DNA from 4 places in the Mesorhizobium sp. GW821-FHT07A06 genome. Region 2 is predicted to be linked to each of the others. Evidence: predicted binding sites of a transcription regulator. Region 2 holds the regulator's gene; each other region holds the start of a gene.
What was found. Region 2 encodes PhoB, which activates phosphate uptake and scavenging genes when phosphate is short. Its sites were predicted from a motif close to TGTCATNNANCTGTCAT; they were not measured.
Positions count from the first base shown of each region.

Region 1 (7,012 bases), on a different contig from region 2:
GTGACACAGAGCATCGGCTTCAATCTGTCGTTCCGCACCCTCGGCGACTTCGGCTCGTCGACCAGCGCGATCGACACCATCCAGTAGCCGGCGACATCGTTTCGCCGCATAGGGCTGGCACGGATTCGCGCACCCGGAAGAGGACGAAATTGGGCGGAACCGGGATAGAATTGGGATGCTAATGATGAGGAAATACCTCTTTTCAGCAGGGTTCGCGCTGCTTGTGGCGGCGACATCCGTGTCGATGACCGTCATGACGCCCCCGGCCTTCGCCAGCGAGATCAAATACGTCGTCAACGACATACCAATCACGTCAGGCGATATCGCGCATCGTGCCGCCTTCCTGAAACTGCAGCACAAGAAGGGGGGCGACGCCGCCCAGGAAATGATCGATCAGACGCTGCGTCTTGCCGAGGCCAGGCGGCTTGGCATCCGCATCAGCGACGCGCAGGTCGAGGCAGCCTATCAGCGCTTTGCTTCCGGCAACAAGATGCAACTCAGCCAGCTCGACGGCGTCATGGAAAAATCCGGAGTCACCAAGGAACACTTCAAGGAGTTCATCCGCGCCCAGATGGCCTGGAACCAGGCCTTGAGCGCGCGCTACCGTTCCGGAGAAGGCGGCAGCGTGACCGAGCAGGACGCGGTCAGGCGCATGCTCGACAAGGGTGGGGCCAAGCCAAGCGCCACCGAGTACATGCTGCAGCAGGTCATCTTCGTCGTGCCGGCCGCCGAACGCAGCGCGACGCTGGCCAAGCGCAAGCGCGAGGCTGACGCCATGCGCGCCCGCTTCAACGGCTGCAACACGACGCGCGAGTTCGCCAAGGGCCTGATCGACGTCACCGTTCGCGATCTGGGCCGGGTGCTGGCGCCGCAACTGCCGCCGGACTGGGCCGAGCAGATCAAGGCCACCAAGGTTGGCGGCGCCACTGTCACGCGCGAAACCGAGCGCGGCGTCGAGTTCATCGGCATCTGCTCGTCGCGCGAAGTGTCCGACGACAAGACTGCCCAGATGGTGTTCCAGAGCGAAGGCTCCAACGACAAGGCGGCCGACGATCTCAGCAAGAAATATGTAGACGAGCTGAAGGCGAAAGCCCGCATCGTCAAGCGCTGACGTGAGCAGCGCGATGAACGCGCTGGCGCTTAGCGTTGGCGATCCGTCCGGCATCGGCCCCGAAATCGCTATCACCGCCTTCCTGGCGCGCGAGGCAGTCGGCTTGCCTGCCTTCTATCTCTTGGCTGATCCGGCGCTGATCGCATCGCGGGCAAGCCACCTCGGCGTGTCGGTGCCGATCGTCGAGACAACGCCGGCGCAAACGGCGCAAGTTTTCGTCGATAGCCTGCCGGTCGTTTCACTGGCCGCCCGGTTCATCGACAGCCCCGGCAGGCCGAATCCGGCCAATGCGGCCGGCACCATCGAGGCGATCGACCGCGCGGTCGCCGCCTGCCTCGCTGGCGACGCCGCTGCCATGGTCACCTGCCCTATCGCCAAGAAGCCGCTCTACGATGCCGGCTTCCGCTTTCCCGGCCATACCGAATATCTGGCGCATCTGGCGGCCCGGCACGGTGGTGTCGACGTGACGCCGGTCATGATGCTGGCAGGCCCTGATCTGCGCACCGTTCCCGTCACCATCCACATCGCGCTGGCCGAGGTGCCGAAGTCCCTGACCACCGAATTGATCGTGGCGACCGCGCGCATCACCGCCACAGACCTCGCCAGCCGCTTCGGCATCGCCAGGCCGAGGCTTGCCATTGCCGGCCTCAATCCGCATGCTGGCGAAGGCGGCTCCATGGGCCAGGAAGACGAACGTGTGGTGCGCCCGGCGGTCGACATCCTGCGCGCCGAGGGCATCGATGCTTTCGGGCCTCTACCGGCCGACACGCTGTTCCATGCCCGGGCGCGGGCGGGCTATGATGTCGCGCTGTGCATGTATCATGATCAGGCCTTGATCCCGGCCAAGGCGTTGGCTTTCGACGAGGCGGTCAACGTCACGCTCGGCCTGCCCTTTATCCGCACGTCGCCCGACCATGGCACGGCCTTCGACATCGCCGGCAAGGGCATTGCACGGCCCGATAGCCTGATCGCCGCGTTGAAGCTCGCCAGACGGCTCGCCGACATCGACAACAAGGCCGCGGCCGCATGAGCGCTCCCGTTTCCGGTCCGAACGCATGAGCATCGACGGGCTGCCGCCGCTGCGCGATGTGATCGAGCGCCATGGGCTACAGGCGAAAAAGGCGCTCGGCCAGAATTTCCTGCTCGATCTCAATTTGACGGGCAAGATCGCACGCAGCGCCGGCGACCTGACAAGCACCGCGGTGATCGAGGTTGGTCCGGGGCCTGGCGGCCTGACAAGAGCGCTGCTTTCCAACGGCGCCCGCCGGGTTGTCGCCATCGAGCGTGACGAGCGCTGCCTGGCGGCACTGGCCGAAGTCTCCGCTCACTATCCCGGTCGGCTGGAGGTGATTTCAGGCGACGCGCTGAAGACCGACTTCGCCGTCCTCGCCGCGGCAGCAGGCGGAGATGATGGCACGGTGAGGATTGTGGCCAACCTGCCCTACAATATCGGCACGGAATTGCTCGTCCGCTGGCTGACTGTGATGGATTGGCCGCCTTTCTACGCCTCGATGACGCTGATGTTCCAACGTGAGGTGGCCCAGCGCATCGTCGCCGCGCCTGGCAGCGATGCCTATGGCAGGCTTGGCGTGCTGGCCGGCTGGCGCACGCAAGCCAGGATCGCCTTCGACGTGCCGCCCCAGGCCTTCACGCCGCCGCCCAAGGTCACCTCTTCGGTGGTGCATCTGGAGCCGCGCGCGACACCCCTGCCCACTGACGTGAAGAAACTCGGCCGCGTCACCGAAGCCGCGTTCGGCCAGCGCCGAAAGATGTTGCGGCAGAGCGTGAAAAGCCTGGGCGGCGAGGCCTTGCTTGAGCGCGCGGGCATCGATCCGACGAGACGCGCCGAAACGCTCAGCGTCGAGGAATTTGTACGCCTGACGAACGCGGTGTAGCTCCCTTCCCGCCGCTTGCGGGGAGACGATGCCGACAGGCAATGAGCGGCGCAAACCATTTTCAGAGTACGGTGTGCTGCCCCATCCGGCCCTTCGGGCCACATTCTCCCGTGAGATCGAACCCCCTTTGCCGTAACGAGCGCGGCAGGCGCGTCATATCGTCGCATATTGCGACGGAAGGTGTCATGATGGTCATTCTGGCCTGCTTCCAGAAGTCCGCCAGCAGCGCGGCGGACGATGCAGTATTCTGAGAATGACATGACAATGTATTAAAACTGTGATCAGTTCGGGCGATAGTCGCGCAACTGCTTAATCATGAAGTTCTTGAATGGGAGCCCATGAACGCCAGAAGCCTTCTTTCGGATTATTCGAATCCGAATCGATTCGCACGTGGGATGCCCACGGCGCTGTGTCATTTTCATTCATCGCAAGCGCACGACGCGCGCCCTACCCAATCATCGGAGAAGGCGCGCTAAGCGCCCCACGCTTTTCCGTTTTCCATTTTCCGGTCCCAAAGCAGAAAGGAAGCGCAGCATGTCTTCACAATCGAGCCTGAGGTTGGCGATGCGGGCATTGTTGGTCCGCGAGAATTTTGGCGAAGAATCAGCTGCGGGACGCGCGATGGCGGCCCTGGTCGATGAACTGGAACGGCGCGAGATCGAAGTCGTGCTTTCTTCGGCCGTCGACGACGCGCTTGCGATCGTTTCGACCGATCCCTCGATCCAATGCTTGCTACTCGACTGGGATCTGAGCAAAGGCGACGAGCATCAGGCGGCGCGCACGATCCTGGACGCGATGCGCGATTTCAACGCCGACGTGCCAATCTTCCTGCTCGCCAACCGCAGCGTGGCCTCAACGATCCCGGCCGACGCGATGACCAAGGCCGACGATTTTATCTGGCTGCTCGAGGACACTGCCGACTTCATCGGCGGGCGCGTCTTCGCGGCGCTGCAACGCTATCGCTCGACAGTCCTGCCACCGATGTTCGCCGGTCTCGTCGAGTTCGCGCGGACCTATGAATATTCTTGGCACACCCCGGGACATACTGGCGGCACCGCTTTTCTGACCTCGCCCGTCGGACGGGCCTTCTTCGAGTTTTTCGGGGAAAGCCTGTTCCGGTCAGACCTGTCGATTTCGGTCGGCGAACTCGGCTCGCTGCTGGACCATAGCGGGGCGATCGGCGCGGGCGAACGCTATGCCGCGAAGGTCTTTGGATCGGACCGGAGCTATTATGTCACCAATGGTTCGTCGACATCGAACCGCGTAATATTGATGGCGAGCGTGACACGTGACCAGGTCGCGCTGTGCGACCGCAACTGCCACAAGTCTGTCGAACATGCGATGACGCTGTCGGGCGCGATCCCGTGTTACCTGATGCCGACGCGCAACGCGCTGGGGATCATCGGACCGATCCCGCCCGAGCGACTGACCCCCGCCGCGCTGCGCCTGCTGGTCAGCGAGAATCCACTGGTGCCGATCGGTCCCGATGCCAGGCCGGTCCACGCGGTCATCACCAATTCGACCTATGACGGGCTTTGCTACAATGTCGCGCGCGTCGAGGAACTGATGGGCGAAAGCGTCGACCGGCTCCATTTCGACGAAGCCTGGTACGCCTATGCGCGCTTCAACCCGATTTATCGCGAACGCTTCGGAATGCACGGTGAACCGGCGACGCGCGATCGGTCGAAGCCGACCGTCTTCACAACCCATTCGACGCACAAGCTGCTCGCGGCGCTGTCGCAGGCGTCGATGATCCATGTTCGCGACGGCCGCAACCCGATCGACCATGCCCGCTTCAACGAAGCGTTCATGATGCACGCATCGACCTCGCCCTGTTATCCGATCATCGCGTCCAACGATGTGTCGGCGGCGATGATGGATTCGTCGGGCGGAAAACTGACCGGCACATCGATCCGCGAGGCGATTGCGTTTCGCCAGATGGTGGCGCGACTGTCGGCTCAAATGGCGGAGGACAATAGCTGGTTCTTCGACCTGTGGCAGCCAGCCAAGGTTCCAGACGCGCGCGGACGCACCGTCGCCTTCCACGAAGCCGATCCGGAACATCTGGCGACCGAGCCGTCGTGCTGGTACCTCGAGCCCAACGCCGAATGGCACGGCTTCGGGAATATCGAGCCTGGTTATTGCATGCTCGATCCGATCAAGGTGTCGATCCTGACCCCCGGAATGGACCCGACGGGCGATCTGCGCGCGGTCGGCATTCCCGCGAGCATCGTTACCGCCTATCTGGCGGCGCGCGGTATAGTCGGCGAGAAAACCACCGACTTCACGATCCTCTTCCTGTTCTCGCTAGGCGTCACCAAGGGTAAATGGGGAACGCTGGTCAACGCGCTGCTCGATTTCCGCAAGGATTATGACGCGAACTGCCCGCTCGATCGCGCGATCCCCAGCCTCGTCGCCGATCATCCCGATCGTTACGCGGGCATGGGACTGCGCCAGCTTGCCGACCTGATGTTCGCCGCGATGGGCGACCTCAAGACGACGCGGATGATGTCCGAGGCGTTCGGCATCCTCCCCAAGCCCGACATGAGCCCTGTCGCCGCCTATGAGCAGCTGGTCCGCGGCAATATCGAGAAGGTTGCGCTTGATCAGGTCGCGGGCCGCACGCTGGCGACAGGGATCGTCCCCTATCCCCCGGGCATCCCGCTGATGATGCCGGGCGAAAATGCCGGTCCCAAAGGCGGGGCACTGATCGGTTATCTCAAGGCGCTCGAAAGCTACGACCTGCGCTTCCCCGGCTTTGGGCACGATACCCACGGGGTCGAGAATGAGGATGGCGTCTATCACGTGTTGGTCGTCAAGCATTGAAGGGGAAGCGAAATGGCTGAAGAAGCAGCGGCTGCGCCCGCAAGCGGGGGCGGCAACAAGATCGGGGTGGTTGCCGCCACATTAATGGTGGCAGGCAACATGATGGGATCGGGCGTATTCATGCTGCCCGCCAATCTTTCGGCGATCGGAAGCATCGCGCTGATCGGATGGATATTCACGATTGTTGGCGCGGTCGCGCTGGCGCTCGTCTTCGCCAAGCTGGCAGCGATCGATCCGGCGGCGGGCGGCCCTTATGCCTATACGCGAAAGGCGTTCGGCGATTATATGGGATATCAGACAAACCTCATTTACTGGCTCGCGAACGTCATTGGCAACGTCGCGCTCGCGGTCGCTGGCCTTGGCTATCTCTCGCATTTCTTTCCGGTGCTGAAAGTTCCGGTGGTGATGGCATTCGCCGCCATCGCAGTCATCTGGTTCTTCACCTACGCCAACATCCTCGGCCCCAAGCTGGTCGGTCGGCTCCAGAGCTTCACCACCGTGTTCGCGCTGGTCCCGATCTTCGGGATGGCGCTGTTCGGCTGGTTCTGGTTCAGCGCCGACATCTATGAATCGGCGTGGAACGTCTCCGGCAAGAGCGACACAAGCGCGGTAATGGCCACGCTCACCTTCACACTCTGGGCATTTATCGGCGTCGAAAGCGCGTCCGTCTCGGCCGGCGTCGTCGAGAATCCCTCGCGCAATGTCCCGATTGCTACGGTCGGCGGGGTGGTGCTGGCATCGGTCGCCTATATACTCAGCTCGTCGGTCATCATGGGCATGATCCCAAACAAGGAATTGCTGGTTTCATCAGCGCCCTTCGCGGATGCCGCGCGGCTCGCGCTGGGCGATTTTTCTGGCAGTGTAGTCGCGCTCTGCGCCGCCGTCGGTTGTCTCGGGTCGCTGGCGGGCTGGACCTTGCTCGTCGGCCAGTCGGCAAAAGCCGCGGCGGATGACGGGCTGTTCCCTGGCATCTTCGCGCGGGTCAACAAGCGCGGCGTCCCCTCGCTGGGCCTTGTCATCGTGGCGACGATCATGAGCATTCAGGTGCTCGCCACCATGTCGCCGACCGCAAGCGAGCAGTTCGGCAAGATCGCGTCGATTGCGGTCATCATGACATTGCTGCCTTATATTTACTCGATGATCGCCATAAAGGTGCTCGGCTATCGCAAGATGCCCCACG
Region 1 is NZ_JBWKRC010000001.1:441,832-448,843, reverse strand. It holds gene AC07SZ_RS02150 (LPS-assembly protein LptD) at 1-87, shown strand, start outside; gene AC07SZ_RS02145 (peptidylprolyl isomerase) at 176-1,111, shown strand; gene pdxA (4-hydroxythreonine-4-phosphate dehydrogenase PdxA) at 1,125-2,141, shown strand; gene rsmA (16S rRNA (adenine(1518)-N(6)/adenine(1519)-N(6))-dimethyltransferase RsmA) at 2,167-3,006, shown strand; gene AC07SZ_RS02130 (Orn/Lys/Arg family decarboxylase) at 3,541-5,832, shown strand; gene adiC (arginine/agmatine antiporter) at 5,845-7,012, shown strand, end outside.
Region 1: AC07SZ_RS02130 (Orn/Lys/Arg family decarboxylase) is a predicted target of PhoB. The motif match lies at 3,254-3,270, and genes of this name have one in related genera.

Region 2 (7,012 bases):
TGGAACCCGGTGACGGAGAAGTTCGGTGCGTTGGCCCCGATCTACGGCACCATCATCACCTCGGCAATCGCCATCCTGATCGCCGTGCCGCTTGGCATCGGCATCGCCATCTTCCTCACCGAGCTCTGCCCGCGCCCGCTGCGGCGCCCGATCGGCATGGCGGTGGAATTGCTGGCCGGCATCCCTTCGATCATCTACGGTATCTGGGGCCTGTTCGTGCTGGCACCGTTCCTGCAGACGACGGTGCAGCCTTTCATTATCAGCGTGTTCCACGGTATTCCGGGCCTGAACGGCCTGTTCGCCGGCCCTCCTTATGGCATCGGCCTGCTGACCTCGGCGATGATCCTGGCCATCATGATCCTGCCTTTCATCACCTCGATCACCAAGGACGTGTTCGATACGGTGCCATCGGTGCTGAAGGAATCGGCCTATGGGATCGGCTGCACGACCTGGGAGGTCACGCGCCGGGTCGTCATTCCCTACACGCGCATAGGCATCATGGGCGGCGTCATGCTCGCTCTCGGCCGCGCGCTTGGTGAAACAATGGCGGTGACCTTCGTCATCGGCAACGCCCACCGCATCAGCACGTCGCTGTTCGCGCCGGCAACGACCATCTCGGCGACCATCGCCAACGAATTCACCGAAGCCGTCGGCGATCTCTACACCTCCTCGCTGGTCGCGCTCGGCCTGATCCTGTTCGTTATCACCTTCCTGATCCTTGCCATCGCACGCTACATGCTGATGCGCATCGATGCCCGCACGGGAGCCTGACCGATGTCGACAGCCGCGTCGCTTCACCAAAGCCGCAAGCGCAAGAATGGCGTGATGATGACGCTGTGCGTCATCGCCGCCGGCATCGGCCTTGCCTGGCTGGCGCTGATCCTCGGCGCACTGCTCTACAAGGGCCTGTCGGGGGTCTCGCTGTCGGTGTTCACCGAAATGACCCCGCCGCCCGGTGACGCCGGCGGCCTGCTCAACGCTATCTACGGCAGCATCGTGATGACCATCATCGGCATCATCGTCGGCACGCCGATCGGCGTGCTGGCCGGCACCTACATGGCTGAATACGGCCGCTTCTCGAAGCTCACCACCGTGGTGCGCTTCATCAACGACATTCTTCTGTCGGCGCCATCGATCATCATCGGTCTGTTCGTCTACGAGCTGATGGTGCGGCCGATGGGGCATTTCTCGGCGATCGCCGGTGCCGTCGCGCTGGCCATCCTGGTCATCCCGGTCGTCGTGCGCACCACCGAGGACATGCTCAATCTGGTGCCGAACGCGTTGCGCGAAGCCGGCACCGCGATCGGCGCGCCGCGCTGGGTGGTCATCCGTTCGGTCGCCTATCGCGCGGCACTTTCGGGCATCGTCACCGGCATATTGCTGGCCATTGCCCGCATCTCCGGCGAGACCGCACCCCTTCTTTTCACGGCGCTGAACAACCAGTTCTGGTCCAGCAATCTCAACGCGCCGATGGCCAGCCTGCCAGTCACCATCTTCCAGTTCGCTCTCAGCCCCTACGAGGAATGGCAGCAACTGGCCTGGACCGGCGCACTCATAATCACATTGACGGTTCTCGCGCTCAGCATCTTTGCGCGCAGCCTGACAGGACGCAGAGAGGACAAATGAGCCAGATGTTGTCTCCAGACATGACGATCGCCGCCGAGGCGGCGGCCAAGGCCAAGATCGAGGTCAAGAACCTCAACTTCTACTACGGCCAGTCGAAGGCGCTGAAGGATATCACGCTGTCGCTGCCCGAGCGCAGCGTCACCGCCTTCATCGGCCCTTCCGGCTGCGGAAAGTCGACGCTGCTGCGCGTCTTCAACCGCATCTACGAGCTCTACCCCAAGCAGACCGCCGAGGGCCAGGTGCTGCTCGACGGCCAGAACGTTCTCGACCGCTCGCAGGACCTCAACCTTTTGCGCACCAAGATCGGCATGGTGTTCCAGAAGCCGACGCCGTTCCCGATGTCGATTTATGAGAACATCGCCTTCGGCGTCAGGCTCTATGAGAAGATCAGCAAGGCCGAGATGGACGGCCGTGTCGAGCAGGCGCTGAAGCGCGCAGCCCTGTGGACGGAGGTCAAGGACAAGCTCAATGCCAGCGGCCTCAGCCTGTCGGGCGGCCAGCAGCAGCGGCTGTGCATCGCCCGCACGGTGGCGGTGAAGCCGGAGGTCATCCTGCTCGACGAGCCGGCCTCCGCGCTCGATCCGCTGTCGACCGCCAAGATCGAGGAACTGATCGACGAGCTGCAAGCCGACTACACGATCGTCATCGTCACCCACAACATGCAGCAGGCGGCGCGCGTCTCGAAGCAGACCGCCTTCATGTATCTGGGCGAACTGGTCGAATTCGACCGTACCGAGAAGATCTTCACGTCGCCCCGCGAAAAACGCACGCAAGACTACATCACCGGCCGCTTCGGCTGATCGCACGCATTACGAGGACCAGGATCATGGCCGAACACACAGTCGCAGCCTTCGACGAGGATCTCGGACAGATCAGCAGGCTGATCAGCGACATGGGCGATCTCGCCGGCTCGATGGTCGGCGGTGCCACCAAGGCGCTGTTGAATTCCGACAATGCGCTGGCACAGCGCGTGGTCTCCGACGACGCCATCATGGATGCACGCCAGCGCGAACTCGACGATCGCGCCATCACGCTGATCGCCAAGCGCCAGCCGATGGCCGACGATCTGCGCCATGTCGTCGGGTCGATCCGCATGGCCGGCGACCTCGAACGCATTGGCGACCTTGCCAAGAACATCGCCAAGCGCGTCGGCACCGTCGGTCTCGCCGCAACGCCGCGCGACCTGTCGCATTCCATCGACGCCATGGCGCAACTGGTGCTGATCCAGGTGCAGGGCGTGATCGAGGAGTATGCGGCGCGCGATGCCGCCGCGCTTGCGAAGCTGCGCGCCGACGACGAACGCATCGACGTCAAATACACGTCGGTGTTCCGCGAACTCCTGACCTACATGATGGAAGATCCGCGCAACATCACCGCTTGCACGCATCTGTTGTTCTGCGCCAAGAATCTCGAACGCATCGGCGACCATGTGACCAACATCGCCGAGAACGCGTACTATGTCCTGACCGGCACGCAACTGCCCGCCAACCGCCCCAAACAGGACGAGACGGCGATGTCGGCGCCGGCGGCTTGACGCAAGAGGTGACCAATCGATGATCGCGCCACGCATTATGGTGGTGGAGGATGAGGAGCCGCTGGGAGTGCTGCTCCGTTACAATCTTGAATCCGAAGGCTACCAGGTCGAGGTGGTGCCGCGCGGCGACGAGGCTGAAATCCGCCTGCAGGAGAACGTGCCCGACCTTCTGGTGCTCGACTGGATGGTGCCGGCGGTGTCCGGCATCGAACTCTGTCGGCGCCTGCGCATGCGGCCCGAGACCGAACGGCTGCCGATCATCATGCTGACGGCGCGCGGCGAGGAGAGCGACCGCGTGCGCGGCCTTTCGACCGGTGCTGACGACTATCTGGTCAAGCCGTTCTCGACGCCGGAATTCATGGCCCGCGTCAAGGCGCTGCTGCGCCGCGCCAAGCCGGAAGTGCTGTCCAGCGTGCTCAAGGTCGGCGACATCGTGCTCGACCGTGAATCGCACCGGGTCTACCGCAAGAAGAGCGAGATCCGGCTTGGGCCGACCGAATTCCGCCTTCTGGAATTCATGATGCGCCATCCCGGCCGCGTGTTCTCGCGCAGCCAACTGCTCGACAATGTCTGGGGTGAGACGATCTATATCGACGAGCGCACCGTGGATGTGCATGTCGGCCGCCTGCGCAAGGCGGTCAACAATGGCCGCATGCCCGACGTCATCCGCACCATCCGTGGGGCAGGCTACGCGATCCGTGAGGATTAGGTCCTTGGCGCGGAAGCGTTGACGGGTTGCATCCGCTCCCGGATAGAACGCATTTGGTGTTGGCTCAGAGCTTATGGCTTCGTCATCCCAGGGTCTCCGCGACGGAGCTTCGCTCCTGCTCCGGCCAGGGATGACGACCTCGAGGGGGCTCGGCCAATCTCCAGCGCTGATCTGTGGGATCGGCACAGGCGTTCGCTCAAGCCACATTCTTCCCAGCACTCCCTCTCGCCTGCACGCCCGGCGCGAAGATTTCCTGATCGACGAAGGTCAGTGCGCGCATGGCACAGCCCTCGCGGATCAGGGGCAGCTCGTTCGGTTCGGTGTCGAACGAAATCGATTTCGAGTGCTGGCCGCCAGCGGTCTGGGCGATCGCCTCGCGCAATGCCGGCTCGATCAGGTCGAAGGCGGCGGCGCTGACGCCGACCATGGCCACGGGGGCGGGATCGATCAGCGCGAACAGGCTGCCGAGGCCGTAACCCAGTGCTTCCCCGGCCTTGCGATAGGCTTCGCGCTCGGGCCCGGCCCGTTCACGTGCCGTGGCGGCGAGCGCCCGCATCTGCGCATCGCTGACATCGGCGACCGGCTCGGTGTCCTCGCCAAGCTGCCTGGCATTGCGCCAGATGGCGTAGTTGCCGGCATAAGCCTCGACGCACCCGCGCCGCCCGCATCGGCAGAGCGCGCCGCCTGGCCGATGGATCATGTGGCCGAACTCGCCGCCCGACGAATGGGTGCCGGTGAACAACTCGCCCTTCAGCACCAGGCCCATGCCGATGCCGTGCGACAAAAGGATGGCGATGAAGTCGTCGCGGTAGCGTTCGGGGTCGCGCCAGCGCAGCGCCACGGCCATCATGTTGCAGTCGTTCTCCATGGTGGCCGGGATGCCGAACTCGGCTTCCAGTATGTCGGCGAAGGCGATATCGGTCTGCGGCGTGATCGGCGACCACAGCATGGCCCTGGCCTCGGTGTCGGTGATGCCCTGGATCGCCAGTGCGATGCGGGCGACGCTGCGCACGTCGATATCGGGATCCTCGAGGCGGCGCCGTACAATGGCGACGCATTCACCGATCAGCGCCTCACGCGACATGGTCAGCGTGTCCAGCCGGCGCTGTTCCTCCGATATCACCTGGCCGGCATAGTCGATGACGGCGACGGACAGGAAATTCAGCGACAGCACCACGGTCATGATGGCCGCGGCCTCCGGGTTGAGGCCGAGGCCGACCTGTGGCCGGCCGCGTTTGAGCGCACCGGCCTCGCTCGGCTTGCCCTCGGCCAGGATGCCTTCGCCGATCAGGTCGGAAGAGATCGCCGATATGGTCGAATGGCTGAGGCCGGTGGTCGCGGCGATCTCGGTGCGCGACGGTTGGCCGGCCCGGCGCACGGCCGCAATCACCATGGCGCGGTTGCGCCGGCGCAGATCGTCGTGGCGGATTCCGACCGACATACTTTCCCACATCCTCCCCGGTCGCCGCGGTTCTTCCTGCCCCTCGAACACTGCCGGCAACCGGGACAAATACTGGCAGAAGCGGATGGTGCTGTCATTTATTTATTGCGGGGCTCGAAAAAAAGTCCGCGACACCTCAATATCCATCAGAATCGATGTTGACAGCGTTTCGACGATGGACCAGTATTTTTTTTGAGGCTCGAAAAAATAGAGCCTCTGTGCCGGCCTTCGGGTCAGTTTGGTCGCGCCATACGCGGCGCAGGGAGGATATCATGAAGAGATTCACGGCCGCCATCCTGGCGGGTGTCGCCATGTCGCTGACGCTTGCGTCGGTCGCGCAGGCGAAGGACAAGGTCATCGGTGTTTCGTGGTCGAACTTCCAGGAAGAGCGCTGGAAAACCGACGAGGCCGCCATGAAGAAGGCGATCGAGGCCGCCGGCGACAAGTACATTTCCGCCGATGCGCAGTCCAATCCCGGCAAGCAGCTTACCGATGTCGAGAGCCTGATCTCGCAGGGCGCCAACTCGCTGATCATCCTGGCGCAGGATGCTTCGGCGATCGGCCCGGCGGTGCAGAAAGCACTGGACGAAGGCATTCCGGTCGTCGGCTATGACCGACTGATCGAGAACAAGGACGTCTTCTACCTGACCTTCGACAACAAGGAAGTCGGTCGCTTGCAGGCCAGCGCGGTGTTCAAGGTCAAGCCGGAAGGCAACTATGTCTTCATCAAGGGCTCGGGAGCCGATCCGAATGCCGATTTCCTGTTCTCGGGCTCGATGGAAGTGCTCAAGGCGGCCATCGACAGCGGCAAGATCAAGAATGTCGGCGAGGCCTATACGGACGGCTGGCTGCCCGCCAACGCCCAGAAGAACATGGAACAGTTCCTGACGGCCAATGACAACAAGGTCGATGCCGTGGTTGCCGCCAATGACGGCACCGCAGGCGGTGTCGTCGCGGCGCTGACGGCGCAAGGCCTTGCCGGTACCGTGCCGGTGTCGGGCCAGGACGGCGATCATGCCGCGCTGAACCGCATCGCGCTCGGCACCCAGACCGTGTCGGTGTGGAAGGACGCGCGCGAGCTCGGCAAGAATGCCGCCGAGATCGCCTCGCAGCTGGCTGACGGCAAGAAGATGACCGACATTGCCGGCGTGAAGGATTTCACGACACCTGGTGGCAACACCGTCAAGTCGCTGTTCCTGACCCCTGTCGCCATCACCAAGGACAATCTCAATCTCGTCATCGATGCCGGCTGGATCAAGAAGGACGAAGTCTGCGCGGGCGTCGCCGCCGGCAGCGTCGCGGCCTGCAACTAGAACGGCGCAGCACGGTTCGACATCGACGCCGCGGCCCAAAAGCCGCGGCGTTTTCTCAAAAAAATTTGTGTTTCCGCCTCAGGCGGATAGCTTCTAGGCTGCGTTCCGGCATCCGTGCCGGATGGCCGGCCGGTGGGAGGAAATCATGACCGACACGACGTCCAACCCGCAGGTCGACACCGCGCGTGCGTCGGAGCTTGGCGCGGTTGCCCGGTTCCTGAAGGCAACCGAGATCGACACCCGCATGCTCGGCATGATCGGTGCCCTGTTGCTGATCTGGGTCGGGCTGCACGTGATTTCGAGTCTGCGTCTGGGCGTCAATCCGCTCGATTTCGACAGCCGCACCTTTCTCACTCCGCGCAATCTGTGGAACCTGTCGGTGCAGACCT
Region 2 is NZ_JBWKRC010000005.1:492,024-499,035, forward strand. It holds gene pstC (phosphate ABC transporter permease subunit PstC) at 1-771, shown strand, start outside; gene pstA (phosphate ABC transporter permease PstA) at 775-1,626, shown strand; gene pstB (phosphate ABC transporter ATP-binding protein PstB) at 1,623-2,426, shown strand; gene phoU (phosphate signaling complex protein PhoU) at 2,453-3,160, shown strand; gene phoB (phosphate regulon transcriptional regulator PhoB) at 3,180-3,869, shown strand; gene AC07SZ_RS19590 (ROK family protein) at 4,066-5,310, opposite strand; gene xylF (D-xylose ABC transporter substrate-binding protein) at 5,583-6,623, shown strand; gene AC07SZ_RS19600 (sugar ABC transporter permease) at 6,769-7,012, shown strand, end outside.

Region 3 (7,012 bases), on a different contig from region 2:
GCATCTTGGGATTGTCGAATTTCGGCGTCGGCGAGGGATCCATGACATAGCGGCCTTCGACCTTCACCGGATAAGCATAGGTGGTGGCGATGCGGCCATGCTTGGCGATGTCCTCGTAAAGCTTCACATGCATGAGGCCGTATTCCTCCAGCGCATGCATTTTTCGCGTTTCGGTCTCGCGCGGCTCGAGGAAGCGCAGCGGCTCGGGGATCGGCACCTGGTAGACCAGCACCTGGCCCGCGGTCAGCGGATGTTCGGGAATGCGGTGGCGGGTCTGGATGATGGTGGCGCTGGCGGTATCGGTGGTGACAGCGACATTGGCGACCTTCTTGAAGAAGGCACGGATCGACACCGCGTTGGTGGTATCGTCGGCGCCCTGGTCGATGACCTTCAGCACATCATCCGGACCTATGATCGAAGCGGTGACCTGGACGCCGCCGGTGCCCCAGCCATAGGGCATCGGCATCTCGCGCGAGGCGAACGGCACCTGATAGCCGGGGATGGCGATGCCCTTGAGGATCGCGCGGCGGATCATCCTTTTGGTCTGCTCGTCGAGATAGGCGAAGTTGTAGGTGGCTATGTCGGTCATGATGCTATCTCCAATCCCTTGGCATAGCGCGCCAGCCGGTCCGCAAGCGTGCCGGTGTGCAGTTCGAACATGTGGTTGTCGTCGTCGTAGAAATAGATCGAGCGGCCTTCGCCCTCGACGCGCGGACGCGGCGGGCGCATGTGGAGGCCTAGCTTGGCGACACGCTCGGCGTAACGGTCGAAATCGGCGTCATCGATCTTGAAGGCGATGTGGTTATAGCTGCGCTCCGGCAATGCCTCGCCTTCCATGATGGCGATCCAGATGTCGCCGATCAGGAAGAATTTTTCGCGCGACAGCGAGAACTGGTCGGCGTCGCTGGCATAGACCTCGCGCGCGTCGAAGACGCCCTCGAGGATGGCGCTCATCCGGTCGAGGTCGCGGACGATGAAAGTCATGTGGGACAGGCCTTCGATCATTCCGCGGCCTCCCGCTTTTCGTCCACCTTTGTGGGGTGCTCCCGAGCGTCGTACTCGGCGCGCATACGGCGCACGAGGTCGAGTTCGGCCTGGAAGTCGACATAGTGCGGCAGCTTCAGATGCTCGACGAAGCCGGTCGCCTGGACATTGTCGGAGTGCGAGATGACGAACTCCTCGTCCTGGGCGGCGGCGACAATGTCCTCGCCGAGTTCGGAGGCGCGCAGAGCCCGGTCGCAGAGCGCCATGGCCATCGCCTTGCGCTCGCTCTGGCCGAAGACGAGGCCGTAGCCGCGGGTGAATTGCGGCGGCGCCTTGGCCGATCCCTTGAACTGATTGACCATCTGGCATTCAGTGACCCGCACCGTGCCGAGCGGGGCGGCGAAGGGCAGTTCGGGAGTGTCGAGTTCCAGTTCAACCTCGCCGATGCGGATTTCGCCGACAAAGGGATGGTTGCGGGCATAGCCGCGCTGGGTGGAATAGCCGAGCGCCAGCAGGAAACCCTCGTCGCCGCGCGACAGCGCCTGCAGGCGGATGTCGCGCGCCATCGGGAATTCCAGCGGCTCGCGGGTGATGTCGCCAGGCACGTGGTCCTGCGGCATCTCGCCATCCGGTTCGATCAGGCCTTCGCGGGCAAGGATCGCCGAGACGCGCGGCATGGCCTGCGCTTCCGTCTCGCGCTGCAACGGCTCGGCGACATCGGCGCCGGCGGCAAGCTCGGGATCGAGCAGCCGGTGGGTGTAGTCGAAGGTCGGGCCGAGAAGCTGGCCGCCGGGCAGGTCCTTGTAGGTTGCCGACACGCGCCGCTCGACCCGCATCGTGCCGGTGTCGATCGGCTTCGAATAGCCGAAGCGCGGCAGCGTGGTGCGATAGGCGCGCACCAGGAAGATCGCCTCGATCATGTCGCCGCGCGCCTGGACGATGGCGAGTGCGGCCAGTTCACGATCATAGAGCGAGCCTTCGCTCATCACCCGATCGACGCCGAGCGACAGTTGCTCGACGATCTGGTCGAGGCGCAGGGCGGGCACCGAACGGTCGCCGCGCCGGCGGTCGGCGAGAAGGCTGTGGGCATTGGCGATTGCGGCCTCGCCGCCCTTTACCGCGACATACATCTTCAAGCCTCCATCGTCTTGATACGCGTCGTGCGCGGAAGGCAGGCTATGCCTTGCGATGTGGCGAGGATGATGTCGACGCCGCGCGGAAAGCGCTTGTTGTTCTGCTTCCACTGCTCGATGAAATGACGCGGCATCTGTGCCGGCGCGATCACGGCGCTGGTTTCGATGCCGGGGCCTTCAAGCAAGAGCGGCGCACCTGAAGCGAGGTCGCTGACCTGGAGAATCAGTGTGGTCGATCTGTCGGGATAATCTTGCGTGCCTTGCGCAAAGCCGTCGAGCGCCATCATCTCGGCCGGTGTTGCGACAAACGCGAAATGCGCGTCGGCCGGCGTGTTGGCGAGCGGCGCGCCGGTGTGGAAACCAAGCCAGGAGCCGATCGCGGAGGAGGTGTGAAGGGCCGGGTCGAGCCAGAGCGGCGTGTCGTTGTCGCACAGCGCCAGTGCCACCGCGCCTGACGTTGCCGAGAGCGGCGCCGGCGGACGGGCCAGGACAGGCAAAGCCTGCACGCTGCCTGGCCGCGCCATCGCATCCATGATTGCGCGGAACACGGTCTGGGCGTTGAACACCGGATCGGCGAAGCCGCCCTCGATCGATTGTGCTGCGATATCCATCAGTCCTCTCCGCGAACCATGGTGAAGAAATCCACCTTCGTTGCCGCCGTCTCGGCGCGGCGTTTTTCGTTGGCAGCGGCAAGCGCCGACCTCAGAGGCGCAATCAGGCTGGTCTCGACTTCGGCGCGGCTGGCAGGGTCCTGCCACAGCGCGTCGGCTATTGCCGCCAGCCTTGCCTTCTGCTTGTCGCGACCAAGCGCGTAGCAATGGCCGACCTGACCGGACGGCAACCGGACGGTGGCGCGGGTGACGGTCGCCTCGCCGACATTGAAGGGCGCACCGCCGCCGCCGATACGGCCGCGCAGCGTCACCAGGCCGGTCTCGGGGCCACGCAGCAGTTCGGCCTGCGAGGGCAGGCCGGCCTCGTTCCAGAGCCGGACGATGTCGTCGCCGCTCGATTGCGCCAAAGTCGCCATGGCGGCCTTGCGCTCGGCCTGGTCGCGGGCTTCCTGTCCTCGCATCAGCAGCATTCCTCTTTGCCAAATTTGTCTATTGATATAGACAACTATACAAATTATACATATTACCTAACGCGAGTCCATGACGCGTGGATGACAGGCGATGGAAGGCGGGGGCAAATTCATGGCCGGACGACAGGAAGCCGACAGTATCGAACGGCGCAGCGGCGTCTCACTGTGGCGCCAGATTGCCGACAGGATCCTGCAGGCGATCGCCGCCGGGGATTTCGCCGAGAATGCCGCGCTGCCGCCGGAGGTGGCGCTCGCCGAGCGCTATGGCGTCAACCGTCACACGGTGCGCAGCGCCATATCAACGCTCGTGCAGGAAGGGGTGCTGCGGGCCGAGCAAGGGCGTGGCACCTTCGTCTTGTCACGCAAGCGGCTGTCCTATCCGATCGGCGCGCGCACGCGCTTTTCAACAGGCCTGCAGGGGCAGACATCGGAACGGCATATCGTGCTGCTCACTTCATTGGTCGAGCCCGCAAGCCAGCGTGTCGCCGAGGGTCTTGGGTTGGCCAGGGGTGCCGAGGTGATCCGGCTCGAGACACGCGGTGAAGCCGATGGACGGGCGGTGTCGCGTGCTGCCGGCTGGTTCGATGCCAGTCGTTTCGCCGGCATCGACAAGGCGATGGCCGAGACCGGGTCTGTCACCGCGTCGCTGGCTCGTTTCGGGATAGACGATTATCTCCGGCAATCGACCGTGCTGTCGGCGCGCCATGCAGATGCCGCCGATCTTGCCGACCTGGACCTGCAACCGGGCGCTATCGTGCTGGTCACCGTGGCCGTCAACGTCACCCCGGACGGCCAGCCGATCCAGTTTTCCGAATCGCGGTTTCCGGCCGAGAGGGTGGAGTTGAAGCTGTCGGCGCTGTGAGTCGGCGGCGGCGGGCTACCCCACCTCGATCACAGCCTTGATCAGGCCGGATTTCTCGTGCGCCCAGCGGGCGAGATCGCGCGGGGTGCCGCCGAGTGTGGTGCGGTGTGTGACGAGCTTGGCCAATGGCACGGCACCATTGCGGATCGAGGCAGCGACATGGTCGAAGTCGGCGCGCAAGGCGTTGCGGCTGCCGATCAGCGTCATTTCACGCTTGTGAAATTCAGGGTCGGAAAAGACGATGTCGTCCTTGACGACGCTGACCAGCACCAGCGTCCCGCCGTGGGCGACATGGGCGAAGGCCGACTGCACCGATTGGGTGTTGCCGGTGGCATCGAAGACCACGTCGAAGCCTTCGCCTGATGTCGCTTCCCTGACCAGATCCGGCGCCGCGCCGCGCGAGCCATCGAGGGTCTTGAAGCCGAGTTCGGTTGCGGCGAAGGCGAGCCTCTCGCTGCTCATGTCGAGGAGGGTCACGTCAAGCTCGGCGATGCGGGCGAAGATGGCGGTGCCGAGCCCGATCGGGCCGGCGCCAATAACCAGCGTGCGGGCACCGGGATCGGCGCGGGCGCGCCGCACGGCATGCGCGCCGATGGCCAGGAATTCGACGGCGGCGGCGTCGGCCAGCGACAGGCCATTGGCCGGATAGAGATTCTGCGCCGGGACAAGAATGCGTTCGCACATGGCGCCGTCGCGATGGACGCCGAGCACCTCGATCCGGACACAGCAGTTCGGCTTGCCGTGCCGGCAGGCGATGCACTTGCCGCAGGAGAGGTAGGGGTTGATGACGACCGGCTCGCCAACGGGAAGGTCGACGCCCTCGCCGGTCTCGACGATGGTTCCCGACACCTCATGGCCCATGATGCGGGGGTAGGCGAGGAAAGGGTGCTTGCCCTCGAAGATGTGGTAGTCGGTGCCGCAGATGCCGACATGGCTGACCGCGACCAGCGCCCAGCCGGCCGGTGGCGCGCCAGGCTCGGGACGGTCTTCCAGGACGAGTTCGCCAGGCGAGCGGCAGACGACGGCTTTCATGTTTTCAATCCAGTCTCCAATGAAATCGCCGGCCTGAAACGATTGACGCAATTCCGCACGGAAAACCGTTTCACACTTTCCTGGAATGCTTCAGACAGGCCGGCGATCGCTTTCGGTTTGTTGCTATTTACCGCCGCGGCGGCGCAGACCGTCGAAATAGACGATGACGATGATCAGCGCGCCGGTGATGATGCGCTGCCAGAAGGCGTTGACGTTGAGCAGGTTGGCGCCGTTGTTGATGGTGGCGAGAATGAACGCGCCGAGCAACGGGCCGTGCACCGAGCCGACAGCGCCGAACAGCGAGGTGCCGCCGATCACCGAGGACGCGATCGCCTGCAGCTCCCAGCCCTCCGCCTGGGTCGGGTTGCCGATGCCGATGCGCGAGGCCAGGAGCACGCCGACAAAGGCCGCGCAGAGGCCCGACAGCGTGTAGGCCATGTAGATGGTGCGCTGGACGTTGACGCCGGAAAGGCGCGAGGCCTCGGCGTTGGAGCCGACCGAGAAGAGATAGCGGCCCCAGCGGCTGTGATGCAGGAAGATGTAGGCCGGAATGCCGACCAGGATCACCATCCAGAACAAATTGGGGACGCCAAGGAAGGAGTTGCGCGAGAATTCCTGGAAGGCATCGTTGTTGATGGAGATCGAATTGCCGTTGGTCATCAAAAGGCCGATGCCGCGCAGCGAGGTCAACGTCGCCAACGTGATGATGAAGGGCGGCAGGCCCATCTTGACGATGCCAAAGCCGTGGAACAGGCCGATAGCGACGCCGACCAGCAGCGTGATCAGGATGGCGAGGAAAACCGGTATGCCGGCATTGATCAGCATCGCGGCGATGACGGTGGCAAAACCGACCACGGCACCGACCGACAGATCGATACCGCCGGTGATGATGACGAAGGTCTGACCGACCGCCAGGATGGCGATCATCGAACCCTGACGCAGAAGGTTCGAGATGTTGTTGGCCGAGGCGAAGCTCGATGTCGACAGCGACAGGATGACCCAGAGCAGTACCAGCAGCGCCAGCAGCGTCAGCCCGAAAAGGGCGTTGTAGTTGCGCTTGGGTTTTTCGGCAGGAATCGCCTCGGTGCTCATATCTTTCCTCCCAGCTTTTCTTGTTTCTCGGCGAGCGCCTGTGTGAGAATTTCCTCGTGATCGGCGGTGCGGAACCCATGTGTCGCCACCAGTTTGCCGCGGCGGAACACATGCAGCGTGTCGGCCAGTTCATAGACTTCGGGCAGATAGGACGAGATCAGGATGATGCCTGCACCCTTCGACAAGAGCGCGCCGAACAGGCGGTAGATCTCGGCCTTGGTGCCGACATCGACGCCGACCGTCGGCTCGTCGAAAATGAACAGCTTGGCGCCATGCGCCAGCCATTTGCCGATGACGATCTTCTGCTGGTTGCCGCCCGACAGGCTGGAGGCCAGCGCATTGCGTGTCGGCGTCTTGATGCGCAGATCGGCGATCTGGCGGTCGGCCTGGGTCTTTTCCTGCGCGCCGGAGATCAGCAGGTTGTTGGAGATGCGCTTGTAGATCGGCAGGTTGAGATTGAGGCCGACCGGCAGGTTGAGACAGAGGCCCTGGTCGCGGCGGCTTTCCGGCGCCAGCGCCATGCCGAGCTTGATGGCGTCGTGCTCGGAGTTGATCTGAACCGGCTTGCCTTCCCACAAAATCTCGCCGGCCGATTTGCGATGGCGGCCGTAGAGCGTGGTGACGAACTCGCTGCGTCCGGCGCCGATCAGGCCGTACAGCCCGACGATCTCGCCGGCGCGGACCGTCATCGAGACATTTTCGAAGCCCTTGCCCGACAGGTTCCTGGCCTCGACGATCACGGCGCCGGGGGTGAAATGTTCCTTGTGGTAGACCTGCTCGATCGAACGGTTGATCATCAGCTTGACCAGTTCGGCGTCGTTGGTCTCA
Region 3 is NZ_JBWKRC010000004.1:232,926-239,937, forward strand. It holds gene AC07SZ_RS15375 (alpha-D-ribose 1-methylphosphonate 5-phosphate C-P-lyase PhnJ) at 1-589, opposite strand, end outside; gene fosX (FosX/FosE/FosI family fosfomycin resistance hydrolase) at 586-1,005, opposite strand; gene AC07SZ_RS15385 (carbon-phosphorus lyase complex subunit) at 1,002-2,114, opposite strand; gene phnH (phosphonate C-P lyase system protein PhnH) at 2,117-2,728, opposite strand; gene phnG (phosphonate C-P lyase system protein PhnG) at 2,728-3,189, opposite strand; gene phnF (phosphonate metabolism transcriptional regulator PhnF) at 3,311-4,060, shown strand; gene AC07SZ_RS15405 (zinc-binding alcohol dehydrogenase family protein) at 4,076-5,092, opposite strand; gene AC07SZ_RS15410 (ABC transporter permease) at 5,216-6,184, opposite strand; gene AC07SZ_RS15415 (sugar ABC transporter ATP-binding protein) at 6,181-7,012, opposite strand, start outside.
Region 3: phnF (phosphonate metabolism transcriptional regulator PhnF) is a predicted target of PhoB. The motif match lies at 3,269-3,285, and genes of this name have one in related genera.

Region 4 (7,012 bases), on a different contig from region 2:
CACGCGTGAAGCGCAGCGTGTCGGTGGCAAGGCTGCCCTCGGGAGGCGTTGTCGAAGGCATGTCGCCACTCAGGGCGGGTTCGTCGGCGATACGCTGCAGGGCCTGCTCGACCGTCAGCCCTTCCGGAATGGTCAGCGAGTACATCACCGACTTGCCGCTTTTCAGGAGCTCCATGATGTCGCGCATGGATGCCCTGGGCTTGATCTCGTATTCGCCTGCCTTGAGCGCGGAATCATTGCCGAAGGCACGCACGCCAAGGCGGAAGACACGGGCGTCGCTGATCAGTCCGCGCCGTTCAAGCTGGTCGGCGATGTCCTGGACGCCGGTGTTCGCCTTGACCAGGAAGGTGTCGCCATTGGCCGAAGGACCGGGTTCGGTGAATTCCTGCTTGCCGAAATAGAGCGCCACTCCAGCCGCCAAAACCAGCAGCATCACCGAGGAGATGACGAAGTTCATGAACACCACGACCTGGCTGCGCGAAGCGCGCGAGCGTTTCGGCGGCGGGGTTCCGGCTTCTGGCCGCAAGGCCTCGCTGGCTGTCTTCGGCACGATCGGCCCGGTGTTCGCCGGCCGTTGCCCGAATTCTCCGTTGCCCACCGGATTTGTGTTCATTTTGCCCTACCGTTTGATCGCCCAACGAATCCCCCGCGGCAGAGTAGGGGCGAATATGGCAAAATTGACGGCACGTCGAAGCGTCGTCCGGCGGCCGGACGATCAGCCATTGTAGCGCTGGAATACAAGCGAAGCGTTTGTGCCGCCGAAGCCGAAGGAATTGGACAGGGCCACGTCGATCTGGCGGGAGCGAGGCTTGTTCGGCACCAGGTCGATCGCGGTTTCACGCTCCGGGTTGTCGAGGTTGATGGTCGCCGGCGCGATATTGTCTCTGATCGCGAGGATCGAAAAGATCGCCTCGGCGGCACCAGCCGCCCCCAGCAGATGGCCGATCGACGACTTGGTCGACGACATCGAAATCTTCGACGCGGCATTGCCGACAAGCCGCTCGACGGCGCCGAGCTCGATCGTGTCGGCCATGGTCGAGGTGCCATGCGCGTTGATGTAGTCGACATCGGATGGCGCAAGCTTGGCCCGGTTCAACGCCGCCGTCATGCAACGGAAGGCGCCGTCGCCGTCTTCAGCCGGTGCGGTGATGTGATAGGCGTCGCCCGTGAGACCGTAGCCGGTCACCTCGGCATAGATTTTCGCCCCGCGCGCCTTGGCGTGCTCGAGCTCTTCGAGCACCACGACACCGGCGCCCTCGCCCATGACGAAGCCATCTCGGTCACGGTCATAGGGACGCGAGGCCGTCTGCGGCGTATCATTGCGCTCGGTCGACAGCGCCCGACAGGCGGCGAAGCCCGCGATCGACAGCCGCGTCACCGGCGCTTCGGCGCCACCGGCGACCATGACGTCGGCATCGCCCCACATGATCAGCCGGGCAGCATCGCCAATGGCGTGCGCCCCGGTCGAACAGGCAGTGACGACGGCATGGTTGGGGCCTTTCAGCCCGTGCCGGATCGAAACCTGGCCAGAGACAAGATTGATGATCTGGCCCGGGATGAAGAAGGGGCTGATGCGGCGCGGACCGCGCTCCTTGAGGATGATCGCATTCTCGGCGATGCCCTCGATGCCGCCAATGCCGGAACCGATGAGCACGCCGGTGGCGCACTGCTCCTCATGCGTCTTGGGCTCCCAGCCGGAATCCTTCAGCGCCTCGTCGGCGGCGGCAATCCCGTACAGGATGAAGTCGCCGATCTTGCGCAATTCCTTGGGCTCGAGCACGGCCTCTGGATTGAAGGTCGCATTGCTGCCGTCACCACGCGGAATGACGTGGGCGACCTTGCAGGCAAGATCCTCCACCTCGAACTCGGTGATGCGCTTGGCGGCGCTGCGGCCGGTCAGAAGCTCCTTCCAGCTGTGCTCGAAGCCCATGCCGAACGGCGACAACAACCCAAGGCCCGTGACGACGACACGCCTCATCGCAGGTCCTCCCCGGTGATGACTGCGGAAAGCGTCAGGCCGAAGCCTTGTCGATGTACTTCACCGCATCGCCGACGGTCAGGATGGTCTCGGCCGCGTCGTCGGGAATCTCGACGCCAAACTCTTCTTCGAACGCCATGACGAGTTCGACCGTATCGAGGCTGTCAGCGCCCAGATCATCGATGAAGCTCGCCTGCTCCGTCACTTTGTCGGCATCGACGCCAAGGTGCTCGATGACGATCTTCTTGACGCGCTCTGCGGTGTCACTCATTTGGGCATCCTCGTCTTTTGTTTGTCTGTCTTCGTTAGCGGGCAGAATGCCGCTAATCAAGCTGAAAGATGGTCCTGCCGGAAACGCAACGGCCACGGACCGGTTTTTGCCCGAACCGCCGGGTTGCGGGCCGCATTACACGAAAAATGGCCGAGGTCCAAGGTGAAATGGTCTCTTTTCACAACCCCGCCATGTCTGGTCAAATCATCGCCATGCCGCCGTTGACATGGATGGTCTGCCCGGTGACGTAGGCGGCTTCGTTGGAGGCGAGGTAGGCGACGGCGGACGCCACTTCAACACTCGTGCCCATGCGGCGCGTCGGAATCGCCGCCATGATCGCCTCTTTCTGCTTGTCGTTGAGCTTGTCGGTCATCGCCGATTCGATGAAGCCCGGGGCAACGCAGTTGACGGTGATGTTGCGGGTGGCGATCTCCTGCGCCAGCGACTTGGAGAAGCCGATCATGCCAGCCTTGGAGGCGCAATAGTTGGTTTGGCCGGGATTGCCGGTGACACCAACCACCGAGGTGATGTTGATGATGCGGCCATGGCGGCGGCGCATCATCGGATGGGTGAGTTCGCGCGTCAGCCGGAAAACGGCGGTCAGATTGACTTCGATCACGCTATCCCAATCGGCGTCCGACATGCGCACGAACAGCCCGTCCTTCGTAATGCCGGCATTGTTGACCAGGATGTCGACGCCTTCGAGATCGGCCTCCGCCTTCTGGCCAAGCGCCTTGACCTCGTCGCGATTCGACAGATTGGCCGGAAACAGCTTTACCCGGTCGCCGAGTTCGGCGGCCAGTGTTTCGAGTTTCTCGATGCGAGTGCCGTGCAGGCCGACAATGGCGCCTTGAGCATGCAGCACGCGGGCGATCGCCTCGCCGATGCCTCCCGATGCGCCGGTGACGAGCGCCTTGCGGCCGGTCAGTTCGAACATTTTTGTCTCCTGATCTGAGAAAACACCCTTCACACGGAAGGGGTCAAATCGCCAGTGTATTATGCGAGTGCGGCCAGTGCCGCCTCAACATCGGCCGACGTGCCGATGGCTGATGTAGCGATATCGCGGTTGATGCGCCGGGCCAGGCCCGACAGCACCTTGCCGGCGCCGATCTCGTAAAGCGTCACAACGCCGTTGGCGCCGAACCATTCCACCGTTTCGCGCCAGCGCACGCGGCCGGTTATCTGCTCGACAAGGCGCCGGGCGATCTCATCCGGATCGCCGGTCGGTGTCACGGTGACGTTGGACACCACGGGAACCGCCGGCGCGTTCTTCGCCACCCCGGCGAGCGCATCGCGCATGACGTTCGCCGCCGGCGCCATCAAGGCGGAATGGAAGGGCGCCGAGACCTGCAGCATCAGCGCCCGCTTGGCGCCCTTTTCGGTGCACAGTTTCGCCGCCAGCTCGACCGCGGCCTTGGCGCCGGAGATGACCAGCTGGCCGCCGCCATTGTCATTGGCGATCTGACAGACCTTGCCGGAGCCTTGCGCGGCCTCGGTGCAAGCGGCTTCGACATCCTCCTGCTCGAGTCCGATGATCGCCGCCATGGCGCCCTCGCCGGCCGGCACCGCCGCCTGCATGGCGTTGCCACGAATGCGCAGCAGGCGGGCGGCGTCGGCGACGGAAACAAAGCCGGCGGCGGCAAGGGCCGAATACTCGCCCAGCGAATGGCCGGCGACATAGGCGACCTTGCCCTTCAGCGAGAAACCGCGCGCTTCCAGCGCCCTCACGGCGGCCAGCGAAACCGCCATCAGTGCCGGCTGCGCATTGGCGGTCAGCGTCAACGTCTCTTCCGGACCTTCCCAGATCAGCTTCGACAGGTTTTCGCCGAGCGCGTCGTCGACTTCCTGGAAGATCCTGCGCGCCTCCGGAAAGGCATCGGCAAGATCCTTGCCCATTCCGACAGCCTGGCTGCCTTGTCCCGGAAAGGTGAATGCGACGGCCATGCTAGGGCTCCCGAAGACTGATGTGCTTATCTGATACGCGAATTTTTCCTGCCTGTGGCGCAAGGCAGCCCGCCAAGTCAAGCCCGCTTCGACCCGTGCCCAGACCCAAACCATGCGCCGAGTGCCTGTTCCGAAAGGGTTTTTGGCGATCACTCCTGATGAAAACCGCTCACGAATCGTTCGCTGGCTCTTCTTATTTTCGCCACAGGCGCTAGCTTTGCGTGACAATTATATGACAATCGCGTGACTTGGGTTGTCGCCGGGTGGGAAGTTAAAGTGGCAAAGAGTTCGAAACGCGCCGGTAAAGCCGCGCCTCAGTTCCTGGAAGACGATCCGTCCACCGGCTATCTGCCGGGCCGGAGATGGCCGGTTGTCCGTTACGGATTGATCAGCCTGGCGATCTCAACCATCCTGGTGTTCGCCATCGAATGGATCGTGCGCGGTGACTTTGCCGGCACCGTCTTCTTCTTCCTGCAGCCGCTCAAGCCGGGCTGGACGACCATCGTGGTGTTCGCGCTGATCCTGATCGGCCTCGACGCCGTGCTCGGCCGCAGCCACCAGAGCCTGATGATCGTCGCGCCATTGACGCTCTCGCTGGCATTTGTCGGCCACCAGAAGTCGCACTATCTCGGCGATCCGCTCTACCCGACGGATTTCCTCTACGCTCGCCAGATCTTCGCGCTGTTGCCGCTCCTGGTGCGTGAACGGCCGATGACCGCGCTCGCCATGGTCGTCGGCATCGTCGCCGGCCTGTCGCTGCTCGTCTATGGCTGGCGGCAGTGGCGCCGCAAGGTTCCCGCGCTCAGCCACAAGGGTCGCCTTGCCCGGCTGACGCTGGCGGTGCCGCTGCTCGCCTTCTTCGTCTCGATCATGGACTATGCCACCTTCTCATGGACCAGGGATCGGCTGCAGATCATCCCGATCATGTGGGACCAGAAGGAAAACTACGCCTCCAACGGCTTTGCACTAGCCTTCGCGCTCAACGTGCCGATGGCCCATGTCTCGGCACCCCCGGGCTATACGGAAAAGGCGATCGCGGCGATCGACCGGCCGCAGATAATGGCCTCGGTGCCCGATGAAAGGCCAGACATCATTGTCGTCATGAGCGAATCCTTCTGGGATCCGACCAAGCTGCCCGGCGTCACCATCACACCGGATCCCATCCCCACCGTGCGGGCATTGCGTTCCGGTTCGATGTTCTCGCCTGAATTCGGCGGCATGACGGCAAATATCGAATTCGAGGCGCTGACCGGTTTTTCCAACGCTTTCCTGCCGGCCGGCAGCATCCCCTACCAGCAATATGTGCGCACGCCGACACCATCGATGGCGACCTTCCTGAAGAGCGAGGGCTACCGGGCGCGCGCCATCCATCCGGGCACCAACTGGTTCTGGAACCGTGGCGCAGTGTACGCCGATTTCGGCTTCAACGATTTCAAGTCGGAAGAGACGCTGCCGCCCATGGAAAAGCGCGGACCGCTGGCATCGGATGCGGCGATGACGGATGAGATCATCCGGGAAGCCGACGCAAGTGACGATCCGGTGTTCTTCTTCGCGGTCAGCCTGCAGAACCATGGCCCCTATGAACCGAACCGCTATTACAACCCGACCCACGCCGTGCAGGCGCCGATCAGCCAGTGGGCGCGCGATTCGCTGCTGAGCTATGCGGAGGGTTCCGCCGACGCGGACCACGGCCTTGAACGGCTGATCGAATGGGCCAAGAAGCGCGAGCGGCCGACGATTGTCGCCTTCTTCGGCGACCATCTGCCGCCACTGGGGCCGGTCTATGTCGAGACCGGCTTCCTGAAGGACAACGTCGCGCCACGCAAGGAGCCGACACCGCAAGCAGCCCTTGACCATCACGAGACACCGCTGATCATCTGGTCGAACCGTTCCGGCCCGGTCGCGGACCTCGGCACGGTCAGCCCGGCATTCCTGCCCTATCATATCCTGACCGCGGCCGGCATCACCCATCCCTACTACACGGGCTTCCTGGGCGAGATGCGGGAGCGCTACCGCGTCGTCGACCGCAACCTGCTGCTGACCCCGGCCGGCGAGGCCACGCCCGATTGGTCGCGTCAAAAGGAGATCAACCCGGCAATCCGCGATTTCCGGCTCATCCAGTACGACATGATGTTCGGCAAGCGCCATGCCGCGCCCGACTTTTTCCCCGAGACGGTCGACAAGATCGTCGCCCATACAAGTTGAGGGGCGCACATCAGATAAGGCAGCCCTCTCGAGATCGAGCGCTCAGTTCGTGAGTTGTAGCTTCGAGAACTTGTTGGCGATCTGCTGAAAGACGTTCGGCAGTTTGGCCGGGTCGTTGACGGCGTAATAATCGCTCGGGTCGGAAGCGCAGGCGCTGTAAAGCGCCCGGTTGGCGGCGGTGTCCGACTGCAGCACCATCGTATAGATTTGCACGCCCTCGTTCTTCAATTGCGTGCACACGCTCTTGGTCCAGGCGTCGACATTGCGGGCCGCCGTTGTCTGGTTGTCGGACCCGAAGCGGCCACCCGCCAGATATCCATAGGACGTGTAGTCGGACTTGGTCGGCTGATTGCTGGCGCCATAGACGACATTCTCGCCGTCGGTGAGCAGCATGACGATCTTGCTGACGCCCGGCGTCTTGAATGGCACCCCATCGGTATAGGGCGCGCCTGGTGAAAGCACCCGCATGCCCCACGACAGGCCCTCCGAGACATTGGTGCCGGAACCGTTCCATTCCGTCATCTGGCTCGCCGCCTTGCGCAATTTGACGAAGTCGTCGGTCAAGGGAACGATAGGGGTCGGGCAGGAGCGGTTCGGCCCAACGGTGATGGCGG
Region 4 is NZ_JBWKRC010000001.1:429,716-436,727, reverse strand. It holds gene mltG (endolytic transglycosylase MltG) at 1-457, opposite strand, end outside; gene AC07SZ_RS02090 (hypothetical protein) at 456-728, shown strand; gene fabF (beta-ketoacyl-ACP synthase II) at 716-1,978, opposite strand; gene AC07SZ_RS02080 (acyl carrier protein) at 2,013-2,249, opposite strand; gene fabG (3-oxoacyl-[acyl-carrier-protein] reductase) at 2,449-3,186, opposite strand; gene fabD (ACP S-malonyltransferase) at 3,246-4,193, opposite strand; gene AC07SZ_RS02065 (LTA synthase family protein) at 4,470-6,398, shown strand; gene AC07SZ_RS02060 (pilus assembly protein) at 6,441-7,012, opposite strand, start outside.
Region 4: AC07SZ_RS02065 (LTA synthase family protein) is a predicted target of PhoB. The motif match lies at 4,415-4,431, and genes of this name have one in related genera.